2 regions of the Paenibacillus hebaui genome follow, and region 1 is predicted to be linked to the other one. Evidence: riboswitches for the same ligand, from Rfam matches in the RefSeq annotation. Region 1 holds a riboswitch; the other holds the start of a gene.

Evidence for each region. A riboswitch is a leader RNA that binds a small molecule or an ion and turns the genes downstream of it on or off. The one in region 1 is predicted to bind cobalamin.
Region 2: it holds a riboswitch for cobalamin, as region 1 does, so the genes downstream of both, ACR32F_RS07185 (ABC transporter substrate-binding protein) here and metE (5-methyltetrahydropteroyltriglutamate--homocysteine S-methyltransferase) in region 1, are expected to answer to the same signal.

What each region holds. Positions count from the first base shown of each region.
Region 1 covers NZ_CP196836.1:6,703,825-6,710,004, forward strand. The annotation lists gene ACR32F_RS30165 (anaerobic ribonucleoside triphosphate reductase) at 1-1,818, shown strand, start outside; gene nrdG (anaerobic ribonucleoside-triphosphate reductase activating protein) at 1,815-2,324, shown strand; cobalamin riboswitch at 2,574-2,774, shown strand; gene metE (5-methyltetrahydropteroyltriglutamate--homocysteine S-methyltransferase) at 2,979-5,348, shown strand; gene ACR32F_RS30180 (glycoside hydrolase family 3 C-terminal domain-containing protein) at 5,456-6,180, opposite strand, start outside.
Region 2 covers NZ_CP196836.1:1,618,467-1,624,646, forward strand. The annotation lists gene cobD (threonine-phosphate decarboxylase CobD) at 164-1,312, shown strand; gene ACR32F_RS07170 (adenosylcobinamide amidohydrolase) at 1,290-2,144, shown strand; gene cbiB (adenosylcobinamide-phosphate synthase CbiB) at 2,189-3,169, shown strand; gene ACR32F_RS07180 (histidine phosphatase family protein) at 3,160-3,819, shown strand; cobalamin riboswitch at 3,966-4,120, shown strand; gene ACR32F_RS07185 (ABC transporter substrate-binding protein) at 4,333-5,316, shown strand; gene ACR32F_RS07190 (FecCD family ABC transporter permease) at 5,313-6,180, shown strand, end outside.

The DNA.
Region 1 (6,180 bases):
CTGGGTTCGGAGACGGCCAAGTGGCATGCTCTGCGTCATGTGCTGCCAGAGGAGCTTGCCCAAGCCGTGGAGAATGGTGATCTGTATGTGCATGATCTGGATCAGTATGCCCTCGGAACAACAAATTGTATCTTTATTCCGTTTGATCGGCTGCTGGCTTCCGGTTTCAACACGGGGAATGGCTCTGTACGTACACCACAGACGATCATGTCTGCAATGGCGCTGGTTGCCATTATTTTTCAATCCCAGCAGAACAGTCAGTACGGCGGAGTATCAGCCAATAAAATCGACTGGGATCTCGCACCTTACGTACAGCGCTCATTCCGCAAGCATTATCGCAAGGGACAGCGGCTGTTTGAGGAGATTGCCCTGATCGAGGATGAATTGCTGCATCTCGACAGCCTTGAAGCCAAGGAGACGTGTCCGCGAGCCTTCGCCTTTGCGTCCGAAGAAACAGAACTGGAAACCGTACAAGCTGCGGAGTCCCTGATCCATAACCTAAACACCATGAGCAGTCGGGCTGGCGGACAGATTCCGTTCACATCGCTGAACTACGGAATCTGCACTTCAGCAGAAGGCCGTCTGGTATCCCGTTCGTTGCTGGAAGCGACCATCCGTGGACTCGGTAACGGGGAAACGCCTGTATTTCCGCAGCATATTTTCCAATGCAAGCAAGGGGTTAATCAGGCCAAGGGAGAGCCTAACTATGACTTGTTCCAGCTCGCTGTGACCTGCTCTTCACGGCGGATGTATCCCAATTTTGTCAACGTGGATGCTTCCTTCAACCTGCCTTACTATCACCCGGAAGATCCCGATACGATTATTGCTACCATGGGATGCCGAACACGTACACTGGCCGATCGCTTCGGACGCAATCGCCAGAGTGGCAAGGGCAACCTGTCCTTCAACACCATCAATCTGGTCAAGCTGGGCATTCGATATGGGATCTGTCAGGGGGCAAGAGCTGTCGCTGACCGGGCAGGTTTCTATACTGCACTGGAATCGGTCATGCACAATGCAGCGGATGGACTGCTGCACCGTTATCGCATTCAGAGGGCACAGCCTGCCAAGGCATCGGACTTCATGATGCGGGAAGGTGTATGGGAGGGCGGCGAGCAATTGGCTCCGAATGATCCGGTTGCCGATCTGCTGAAGCACGGTACATTATCCCTTGGTTTTATTGGGCTTGCCGAGTGTATGACCGCTTTATATGGCCGTCATCATGGACAAGACCCGCATGTACATCGTGAAGCATTAAACATTATTCGTACCATGAGAGAGTTCTGTGACAGAATGAGCGAGCAGCACAACCTGAATATCACGCTGTTCGCTACACCTGCCGAAGGATTATCCGGGAAATTCACCAAAATTGACCGAGAACGCTATGGCAGCATTGCAGGCGTCAATGATCGGGAATACTATACGAATTCATTCCATATTCCGGTCTATTATACCCTTCCAGCCTATCGGAAAATCGAACTGGAAGCCCCCTTCCATACGTTATGTAACGCGGGCGCCATCTCCTATGTCGAACTTGACGGGAATGTACGAGCCAATACCACGGCTTTCCAACGGATTGTACAATACGCACTGGCGCAGGATATCGGCTATTTCTCCATTAATCATCCGATTGACCGTTGCCCGGCGTGCGGCTATGAAGGCGTCATTGGTGATGTATGTCCTGGATGTGAAGCACACGAAAATCATGTGCACTTTCAGCGGCTACGCCGGGTAACCGGATATCTGACCGGTGATTACAAAGTACGCTTCAACACTGCCAAGCAGGCTGAAGTACGCGACCGGGTGAAACACCGGTGAATCTGTACGGTTATATCCCAGAATCGGTGAATGAAGGTACAGGCCTGCGTGCTGTAATATTTATCAGCGGATGCCGTCACGCCTGTCCAGGCTGCTTCAGTCCAGATTCGTGGAGCTTCCGTGCAGGTGAACCCTTCACGGAAGCAAGACAGCAGCAGATTTTGCATGAAGTGACCGCTCATCCCCTTCTGGATGGCATTACGTTATGCGGAGGTGACCCTTTTTTCTCAGCGGCAGAGTGTACCTCCTGGGTTCGGCAGCTTCGTGCTGCAAGACCTGATCTGACGCTCTGGGCCTACACAGGTTTTGTTTATGAAGAACTGATCACTGATCCTGCTCGAGCGGAGCTTGCCGGACTCTGCGATGTCATTATTGATGGTCCTTATCTTGCGTCTGAGCGTGATGTGTCCTTGCCTTTCCGCGGCAGTCGTAATCAGCGAATCATTGATGTGGGTGCAACTATGGCTGGTGAGACAATCGTTACAATGCAGATTGATGCGTTGTAACGATTTTTTTTATGGAGGGGGAAACAGCAACGTGTGATGGTTATCCGACTGAGTATAAAAGAGGTTAATCCATGAAGATTCCACGCGTTCATTGGACTCGATTTTATTTCCGATCGGATTAATAATATATATTGCAACCTACCAGAGTATGGTCTATGATTGGTAGCATAAGAACAAATGCATGGTCACTGCATAATTATACAATTCATGCATGATCATTAATTTCATAGCCGGAGATGTGCACGCACATTTCCGCACAAGGAAACAGGTGCCGGCCGCAGCTACATGCGTGGCCAGGCTTAATAGGGAAGCACGGTGCAAATCCGTCGCGGTCCCGCCACTGTAAACGGGAAGTCTGTGCATAACAATCCACTGGTGTAACCACCGGGAAGGAATGCCGCATGACCATGATCCGTAAGCCAGGAGACCTGCCTGTTTCGACAGCATCGCGTGACCTACGGAAGATAGGGAGGTGTTAGAGCAACCGCTAAAATAAACTTATAGCAGGTGTTCTTTCCTATTCTATCGTTGTGCACAATCATCATTCGTGATGCCTGTCTCTCCGGTTATGGATTGGAAGGAACACCTTTTTTGATGTTGCAATTCATAGATCATTTGGCTTGATTCGGTACACCCTTTGCATGATTGGAATGAATATTTATAAATGAGGAGGCGCAACAACAGCAGCAATCACAGGTACTTACAGGCAATCTGGGTTACCCCCGCATCGGTGCGGGACGTGAATGGAAAAAGGCTCTTGAATCCTTCTGGGCTGGACGCATCGATGAGTCCGCGCTGCATCAGGAACTGACCACGCTTCGACTGCAGGATCTGAAGAAACAGCAGGTACAGCAGCTTGATCTGATTCCGGTGGGCGACTTCTCCTATTATGATCACATTCTCGACGTATCGGCCATGTTTGGCGTCGTTCCCGAGCGTTTTAACCATACAGGTGGACCGGTTCCGGTATCCACATATTACGCAATGGCCCGAGGCAATGATCAGGCAACTGCCTGTGAGATGACCAAGTGGCTCAACACCAATTATCACTACATCGTACCTGAGATTCATAATGATACTGCATTTGCACTGCTCGAAAATAAACCCCTTGCCGCCTATCGCGAAGCGAAGCAGGAGCTTGGGCTGGAAGGCAAACCGGTCGTTGTCGGCCCGTACTCGTATGTACGATTCGCCAAAGGATATGACCCGGAACGCTTTGCGGAGATTGTTACACGCCTCGTTCCTGTTTACGCCCAGCTCTTGGCAGAACTTCAAGCAGAAGGCGTTCAGTGGGTACAGATCGACGAGCCTTCCCTGACGCTGGCTGTCTCTTCCGAGGATGAAGCCTTGCTGCAGCAGGTGTATGCTGCACTCGCACAAGCTGCACCGGAACTAAAGCTGTTGCTCCAGACCTACTTCGAATCGGTGGAAGCCTATCCGGTCGTAACCGCATTGCCTGTAGCCGCAATTGGCCTGGATCTGATCCACGGTTATGAAGGCAATCTTGCCAGCCTGCGGGAGTATGGTTTCCCGCAGGATAAATGGCTTGGCGCCGGTGTCATCGACGGGCGCAACATCTGGCGCGCCGATCTCGCAGAGACGGCGAAGCTGCTGGAGCAGGTGGCTGAATTCGCAGCCGAAGGCAAGCTGATCATTCAGCCTTCCTGCAGCTTGTTGCATGTACCGGTCACTGCCGCTCAAGAGAGCGCGCTTGATCCGGTACTGCGCAATGCCCTTGCCTTTGCCGACGAGAAGCTGGAGGAAATCGCGACGCTCGGCACGTTGTTGTCCAGCGGTGCGAAGCTGGCCGGGCAGGACGATCAGGCAGCGGCTGTAGCTGAAGCCAGCCACCGCGTAGAGGCCAGCACCGAGGCGGTGCGCCTGCTGGGCGAGTCCGAGTCACGGACAAGCCTGAGTGGTGCCCCCGCAGGGGTGCAGGCTGACGAGCTGCTGCGTCGCAGCACGTCATTCCAGGAGCGGCGCGAGCTGCAGCAGCAGAAATGGCCGCTCCCGTTGCTGCCAACAACAACGATTGGCAGCTTCCCGCAGACGGCAGACGTGCGCAGGGCACGCGCCCTCTTCCGCAAAGGCGAATGGAATGCGGAGCAATATGACGCCTATGTTCGAGAGCAGATCCAGGAATGGATTACGATCCAGGAAGAAATCGGTCTGGATGTGCTGGTACACGGTGAGTTTGAACGTACAGATATGGTTGAGTTTTTCGGTGAGAAGCTGACTGGATTCGCCTTTACCAAAAATGGCTGGGTACAATCCTACGGTTCACGCTGCGTGAAGCCGCCTGTTATTTACGGAGATGTGCTGTTCAATGAACCCATGACAGTCAAAGAAACGGCTTATGCCCAAACACTGACCAGCAAACCGGTTAAGGGTATGCTCACAGGCCCGGTAACGATCCTGAACTGGTCCTTTGTACGCTCGGATATTCCGCGCAGCGAAGTATCTTACCAGATTGCTCGCGCCATTAAGGATGAAGTTGAAGCACTGGAGCACGCAGGCATTGAGATGATTCAGGTGGATGAGCCAGCTCTGCGTGAAGGGCTTCCGCTTAAACGTAGCAAGTGGGACGAATACCTGCAATGGGCTGTGGAATCCTTCCGCTTGGCAACAGCAACCGTGAAACCAACAACGCAAGTGCATACCCACATGTGCTATTGCGAGTTTGATGACATTATTGAAGCCATCAGCGATCTGGATGCGGATGTCATCTCCATTGAGACGTCTCGCAGCCACGGAGAACTGGTGGGCAGCTTCGAACAACACACCTATGACAAAGGAATCGGACTCGGCGTATACGATATCCATAGCCCTCGTGTTCCGGGCAAAGATGAGATGCTCCATATGATTGAGCGTGCACTACAGGTACTTCCGGCAGATCTGTTCTGGGTAAACCCGGATTGCGGACTGAAAACACGCGGTAAAACTGAAGTTGTGGATGCCTTGCGCATTATGGTGGACGCAGCTCGTACAGCGAGAGAACGCGTTACCGCCAACACCTCCATCTAAAGCTATATTTCTCTAATCACTATTCTAAAAGTTGGATCACAAACAAAAGGGGATGTCCTATCGTCATGAACATGACTAGGGCACCCCTTTTTAGCATTATTATTTGTTTAACGAATCTCGAAATGACTGATACGTACACCTGCGGACATCACAAGGTATACATCCTGCGCACCTGCTGCACCCAGGAGTTCTGCCTTAACGGTAGACCACTGCTGGGCTTCGCCTTGTGCCAGTTCCACACGTCCTGCGAGCGTACCGTCAGCCGCACCAAGCCGTACTTCCAACACTGTGCCTGCTTTTTCTGCGGATACACGAGCTTCCATTGCTGCTGCACCACTACCCAGATCAGCATCCTTGAAGGCAATCCATCCTTGCTCTCCAATTACGCGTACAGCACTTCCGCCCTCTTTGCTCTCATCCAGATCAACACTCAGGTACGCATCGTAGTTCTCGGCACGAGTAGCGATACTCAAGTTACGAGAAGGAATCGTCTCCCCTTCTACCGTCAGATCAGCAACAAGCTGAACATCGGAGGAAGATTTGCCTACCATGATGGAATAGGTTCCGCTTTCCACCACATAACGGTCACGAGTGACATCCCAGATAGCCAATTCTTGCACAGGCAAGGTGAAGCTAACTTTCACTGTAGCTCCGGCTTTGATATGAAGACGACGGAATCCTTTTAACGTTTTGAGTGGACGTTTCACTCGGGATTTACCCGCACGAACATACAATTGTACAACCTCGTCACTGGCGATAGATCCGGTATTGGTCACATCAACCGTTACTGTAATGCTGCCATCTGTTCCAGCTTGGGCAGGGTTAAGCTCCA
Region 2 (6,180 bases), 2.1 Mb from region 1:
TGATACGTTACGGAATCGAAATTCCTTCTCTATTGTAAACGAATTGTCGATAGGACACAAAGGAATTGAAACGGCAAAGGGCTTGAACAGCCAAAACAGGATTGACCCCTGCCTGCCACGCCATCCATAATAAAAAGGACATGCAGAAAGGATGACGGACAGAATGACCGGTTTAATTGAAGTTTTTGGACATGGCGGTGACGTGGAAACGGCCGCGGCACGTTTTGGAGGGAATGCTGCAGATTTTCTCGATTTTAGTGCAAACATTAATCCTCTGGGTCCACCGCGGGAAGTCTTGGAGGCTCTGGAGCAAGGATTGCATACGGTACTTCGTTACCCCGATCCGGGTCATCGGGCGTTCAAATCTATACTCAGTGACCGTCTGGGCGTGCCACAGGATTATATATCCGTAGGTAACGGGGCAGCGGAAAGTATGGCTCTAATTTTGCAGGGACTTGCGCCACGCAGAGTAGGGACGGTTGAACCAGGATTCTCGGAATACAGTGCATTATCCAAACAATTCGGAGCAGAGGTCCATCATGTCCTAGGACGGGAAGAACTGGACTGGCGAGCAGAACCGGAGGATATCGAAAAGCTGATGGAACGGGTGGGCTTGCTTTTCCTGGGACAGCCCAACAACCCCAATGGGGTACAGTATTCGGTGGAGGTTTTGCAACGGCTTGCCCGTAAAGCGGAGACAACCAATACGATATTGGTTGTCGATGAGGCTTTTATGGACTTTATTCCTGAATCGGAACGGCAATCGCTTGCTCCCAGACTGAAAGAGTACTCACAGGTGATCATCATTCGCTCGATGACCAAGTTTTATGCGATTCCAGGCTTACGTCTGGGTTATGCGATGGGTCGTCCCGAACTGATTCATGCCATGACAGAGAAACAAGTGACGTGGAGTGTGAATGGACTGGCGCTGATCGCAGGAGAAGCTTGTCTGCGCAGCGGGGAGAGTTTTGAACAGGAGACCATGGCGCTGGTGTCACTCGAGCGGAAGAGATTGACGGCTGGGCTGGAGGCTTTGGGATGTAAAGTGACGCGAGGGGAAGCAAACTTTATATTGGCCATTCTTCCCGAGCCGTGGACGGCGACATCCATGCAGGCTGCTCTCGGTAAACGGGGTATACTGATCCGCAGCTGCGCGATGTATCCGGGACTTGGAGAACGACATGTACGTTTTGCGGTCAAGGATGCGGAGGCTAATGCACGTTTGCTGGAGACGATGAGAAATGTAATTGGGCCTAATACGACTACCCCATTAGAGGCAGGAGGACAGAATGATGGCACTTCCATTCTATAACGTCTATGAACGATGTACCGATGTACAAACAGATGCACAAACAGATGTTCAAACAGACCAACGCGAATATAGATCCTCTGTGTGGCCGGGGTTAAGCATCTCTGCACATGTACGGCATATTAAAGCATCCAGCCCCTCGGTTGTACAAGCACTTTCCAGTGCCGTGTATGGGGGCGGCATGATTGAACTAGATCGCATATTCAACATCTACGTGGACAAACATTATCGGTGTGATGATCCACCGCGTGATATTGCCGACCTTTTGAGTGAATGGCAGGAGCGGGAAGATCAATGCGCAGGACTTCTGACGGCGGTCCGATTGCAGCATACAGCCATCCAGGAATATGAGGGCGATGAGTTCGGATTACTATGCTGTACAACGGCTGGAGTATCCAATGCGGCGCGGGCAGGCTCTGCAAGGATCGTGTTTGATGCTGCGGGAAATGAGATAGGGAATGAGATGATGTCTCAGAAACATGGGGAGAGTCCGATTTCAACCTATACTCCCGGTACGATTAACATCATGTTGTGGCTGAACGGGCATCTGACTGCTGGAGCTATGGTGAATGCCGTACAGACTGCGGTAGAAGCAAAAGCCGCTGCGCTGGCTGACTTCGGTGTGTTGGATTCGGAAAATGGTCTAACCGCGACCGGAACAACAACGGATGCCATCGTGCTCGCGGTAAGTCAGACGGAGGAGAATAAACCGCTTATCTCTTACGCCGGGACAGCTACTGTAATGGGGGCAGCCATCGGCCGGCTGGTGTATAACACGATAACGGAAAGCCTGCAAGCCGCGCAGGAGTGGAAAGAGAGGAGTAACAAGCCATGACCTCTCTGATGAGTCAATGGGCTTCCTGGCCGATCTGGACGGGGATGGCAGGAGCCTGGATTATTATTGGGGCATACCTGCTGGATCGTTGCATCGGAGATCCGCGCTGGATTCCTCATCCCGTGATTGGCATGGGAAAGGCCATCACTGCATTGGAGCGAGCTATTCGCTCCAACGTGAGCACCAATCAGGGGCTGAAGAGGGCAGGCGTTTTATTTCCCGTTTTGCTTGCAGGCGGTTCTTTTGCAGTGACCTGGGGGTTGCTCTATGTGCTGACTCTCATTCATCCTGCCGTTGCGGTTGTGGCTGAAGTGGTGCTGATCGCGACTACCATAGCCTCCAAAGGTTTGAAAGATGCAGGCATGGAAGTTTACCGCCATTTAATTCAACAGGATTGGCCTGCGGCGCGACGTTCACTGGGTATGATTGTAGGACGTGATACGGCTCATCTGGATGAACCGGAGATTGTGAGAGGAACGGTGGAGACGGTTGCCGAGAATATCGTGGATGCCATCGTCTCTCCACTGTTCTATGCCCTGATTGGTGGTGCGCCGCTTGCGATGGCCTATCGGGCCGTGAATACACTCGATTCCATGGTGGGTTATAAAAATGAAAAATATCTGCATCTCGGTTGGGCATCTGCCCGGCTGGATGATTGGGCCAACTGGATTCCTGCTCGGCTTACCGCTTTGCTGTTAATTATGGGAGCCTGGTTCATGAAGTTGAATGCGAGAGGTGCAGCGTGCATGATATCCCGGGATGCGCGGCTGCATCCAAGCCCGAATAGCGGTTTTCCCGAGTCGGCGGTGGCCGGAGCGTTGGGAATACGACTCGGTGGACATAATGTTTACCATGGTGTAGCTTCTTTTCGCGCCTATATGGGTGAGCAGACACGGCTGATGGAAGCAGAAGATATTGTGCGAACAACACGGCTTATGTTCTGGTCAGCGGGTTCCTTTGTGTTGTTATGTTGGCTGGTTACCTTCGGGATCTGGGCTGCTGGAGGTACGCTGTTATGGATATAACGAACGGGCACGGTGTAGTACAAAGTGGAGAGATTATCTTCATACGTCATGGTACAACAGCCTGGAATCAGGAAAAAAGATATCTCGGGCATACCGACATCGGTCTGCTGCCCGAAGCAGAGCAGGAACTGGACCCGCTGCGCGAGCAGTTCAACAACGTCACATGGGACGCCCTCTATTGCAGTGATCTGCTGCGTTGTCAGCAGACACTGGCACTGGTTGCGCCTATGCAAGCGGGACAAGCCAAGCTGGATGCCCGTCTAAGGGAGATTGACTTTGGTCAGTGGGAGGGCCTGACCTATGATCAACTCAAGGAAAATCCACAATACCGGGACTGGATCGATGCTCCGCAAGAGGTGACGCCCCCGCAGGGCGAGCCTTGGAAAGCATTTGCAGCGCGGATGGATTCATTTCTGGAGGAATGTCTGTTGCCCATTCAACCAACACTGTACTCCCGTAACACAAACACCAACACAAACGTGCCGAAGATAGTTGTGATTACGCACGGCGGGGTCATCCGTTACGCGCTATCTCGTCTCATTTCAAAACTGGGATTCTGGGATACGCAGGTGATACCCGGACAAGCGATAAAGATCCGGCTGGATGGCCATGGGCAGAACTGGGTTGGAACCCGATTGACTTTTCCGTAAATCGGGTTGTAAGGATGTACAATATAACCTATAATCACAACAGAAGTGTGACTTAGCAAGTGCATCATCGGATACGGGCGCGATAAGCCTGCGATGGATGCAGCATGTTCACTTGAATGGTTAAATAATATTAGCGACCAAGGGTCCCGATTGCATACAGCAATGGCTCATGGATTCCGATAATCCATGGATGGCAAACGGGTGAAATAGGGAAGCCGGTGTAAATCCGGCACGGTCCCGCCACTGTAAATCAGGATGAACTCCTGTAAGTCAGTTTACCTGCCCTGGACGTACAAGCCGGTGTTCCTTCGAGGAAAGGACAGCGTTTCGGGCAGTTCTCTGTGCATGTACAGCGCCAAGCTGACCCTGCGCAGATTCGCCACTTGCGAGACGTCATCCCTAATCCTGACCTAAGGATTGGGGATTTTTATTTTTTTCGGAACACAAATTCAAGGAAAATTGGGACAGGAACACTACTCAACAGAATGGATAGAGAAGGGGAGAACGAACAGAATGAATATCAAGAATTGGAAAGGCATAGCGTCATTGCTAAGTGCAGCGATGTTGGCACTGACGTTGGCCGGATGTGGGGCAACAACAACTAAAGAGGGTACAGGGACTACACCACAGCAACCTGCACAGGAGCAATCCGCAGATCTCAAAACACAATATCCAATTACGGTTACAGATGCTACGGGTGAATCATTTACCTTTGACAAAGCACCTGCCAAAATTGTATCCGTATCTCCGGCTGAGACGGAATCCTTGTTCGCACTCGGACTGGACGAGCAGATCGTAGGGGTATCCGACTTTGATGATTATCCAGCAGCAGCAACGAAAAAACCAAAAATGGGTGGCGTATCAAAGCCTAATGAAGAGTCCATCATTGCAGCCGAAGCAGACATCGTATTTACAGGGATTTCGATGAGTAAAGAGTCGGTGAAGAAACTGCGCGATCTGGGCATTACTATTTTCAAAACAGACCCTAAATCGGTGGACGATGTGATGAACAATATCGAAACGTTCGGTAAAATCACCGATCATCAGAAAAAGGCACAGGAGATCATCACCCAGATGAAACAGGATGTGTCTGATGTAACTGAAGCGGTAAAGGCGGTTAAACCGGAAGATAAGAAAAAGGTATATGTTGAATTCTCCCCAGGCTGGACTGTAGGTAAAGGTGAATTCATGGATGAATTGATTACACTGGCCGGAGGTAACAACATAGCTTCGGACAAAGAAGGCTGGTATGAGATTAACGAAGAGAATGTTATTGCTTCCAACCCGAATGTGATTCTGTATGCAAATGACGTGGTGGAGGATAACAAGACGCTGGACAAGATTATCAAGAGTCGTAGCGGCTGGGATCAAATCACGGCTGTGAAAAATGATGCAGTCATCGGACTGGATGCCAACCTGTTGAGCCGTCCGGGACCACGGGTAACCCAAGGTCTGATAGAAGTAGCCAAAGCGATCTATCCTGATCTGTTCAAATGAGTAAAAAGCTGGCAGTGTACGGAACGGCCGGGATGGTGCTGCTTGTATTGACCGTGCTCATCTGTACGGGCATCGGTTCGGTTGCCCTGCCTGTTCGGGACATTGCAGGCATCCTGCTGCATCGTATTCCCTGGCTGGGCGACTGGATTGTTCCTGACTGGAATACAGCAGCAGAACAGATTATATGGAAGGTCAGGTTCCCACGTGTACTGCTGGCCGTACTTGTAGGTGCATCATTGGCGATTGCCGGAACGGGATTCCAGGGGGTTCTTCGTAACCCTCTGGCTGATCCGTTTACCTTGGGCGTATCGTCCGGTGCATCGGTGGGTGCGGCTTTTCTGATTTTCTTCGGATTGCAGTATGCGCTGATTGGGATCTGGACCCTGCCACTGGTCGCGTTTCTGACGGGAGTAATCACATTGTGGTTTGTGCTGGCCCTTGCTCGTGAGGGGCGAAAAATACCGACACACAGCCTGATTCTGGCTGGCGTGGTCATGCAAAGTTTTCTGGGAGCCGTCGTCTCCTTCCTGTCAACCATGTCGAAGCAGACCATCAATGAAATTATATACTGGACGATGGGAAGTCTGGCACTGCGCGGGTGGTCGTATACGACCATCCTTTTCCCGTATTTTGTACTGGGGCTGATATTCCTCTGGAGTCGTGCGCGTTCGTTGAATGTGCTTGCCCTCGGAGAACGTCAGGCTGCGCATATCGGGGTTCAGGTGGATGGATTGAAGCTGTCAGTACTCGCTGTGGGTACACTGCTTACGGCAGGCGCAGTCTCCGTATCCGGTGTGATTGGCTTCGTCGGATTGGTCATTCCGCATATGCTTCGGCTCATCGTTGGACCTGATTATCGCTTGC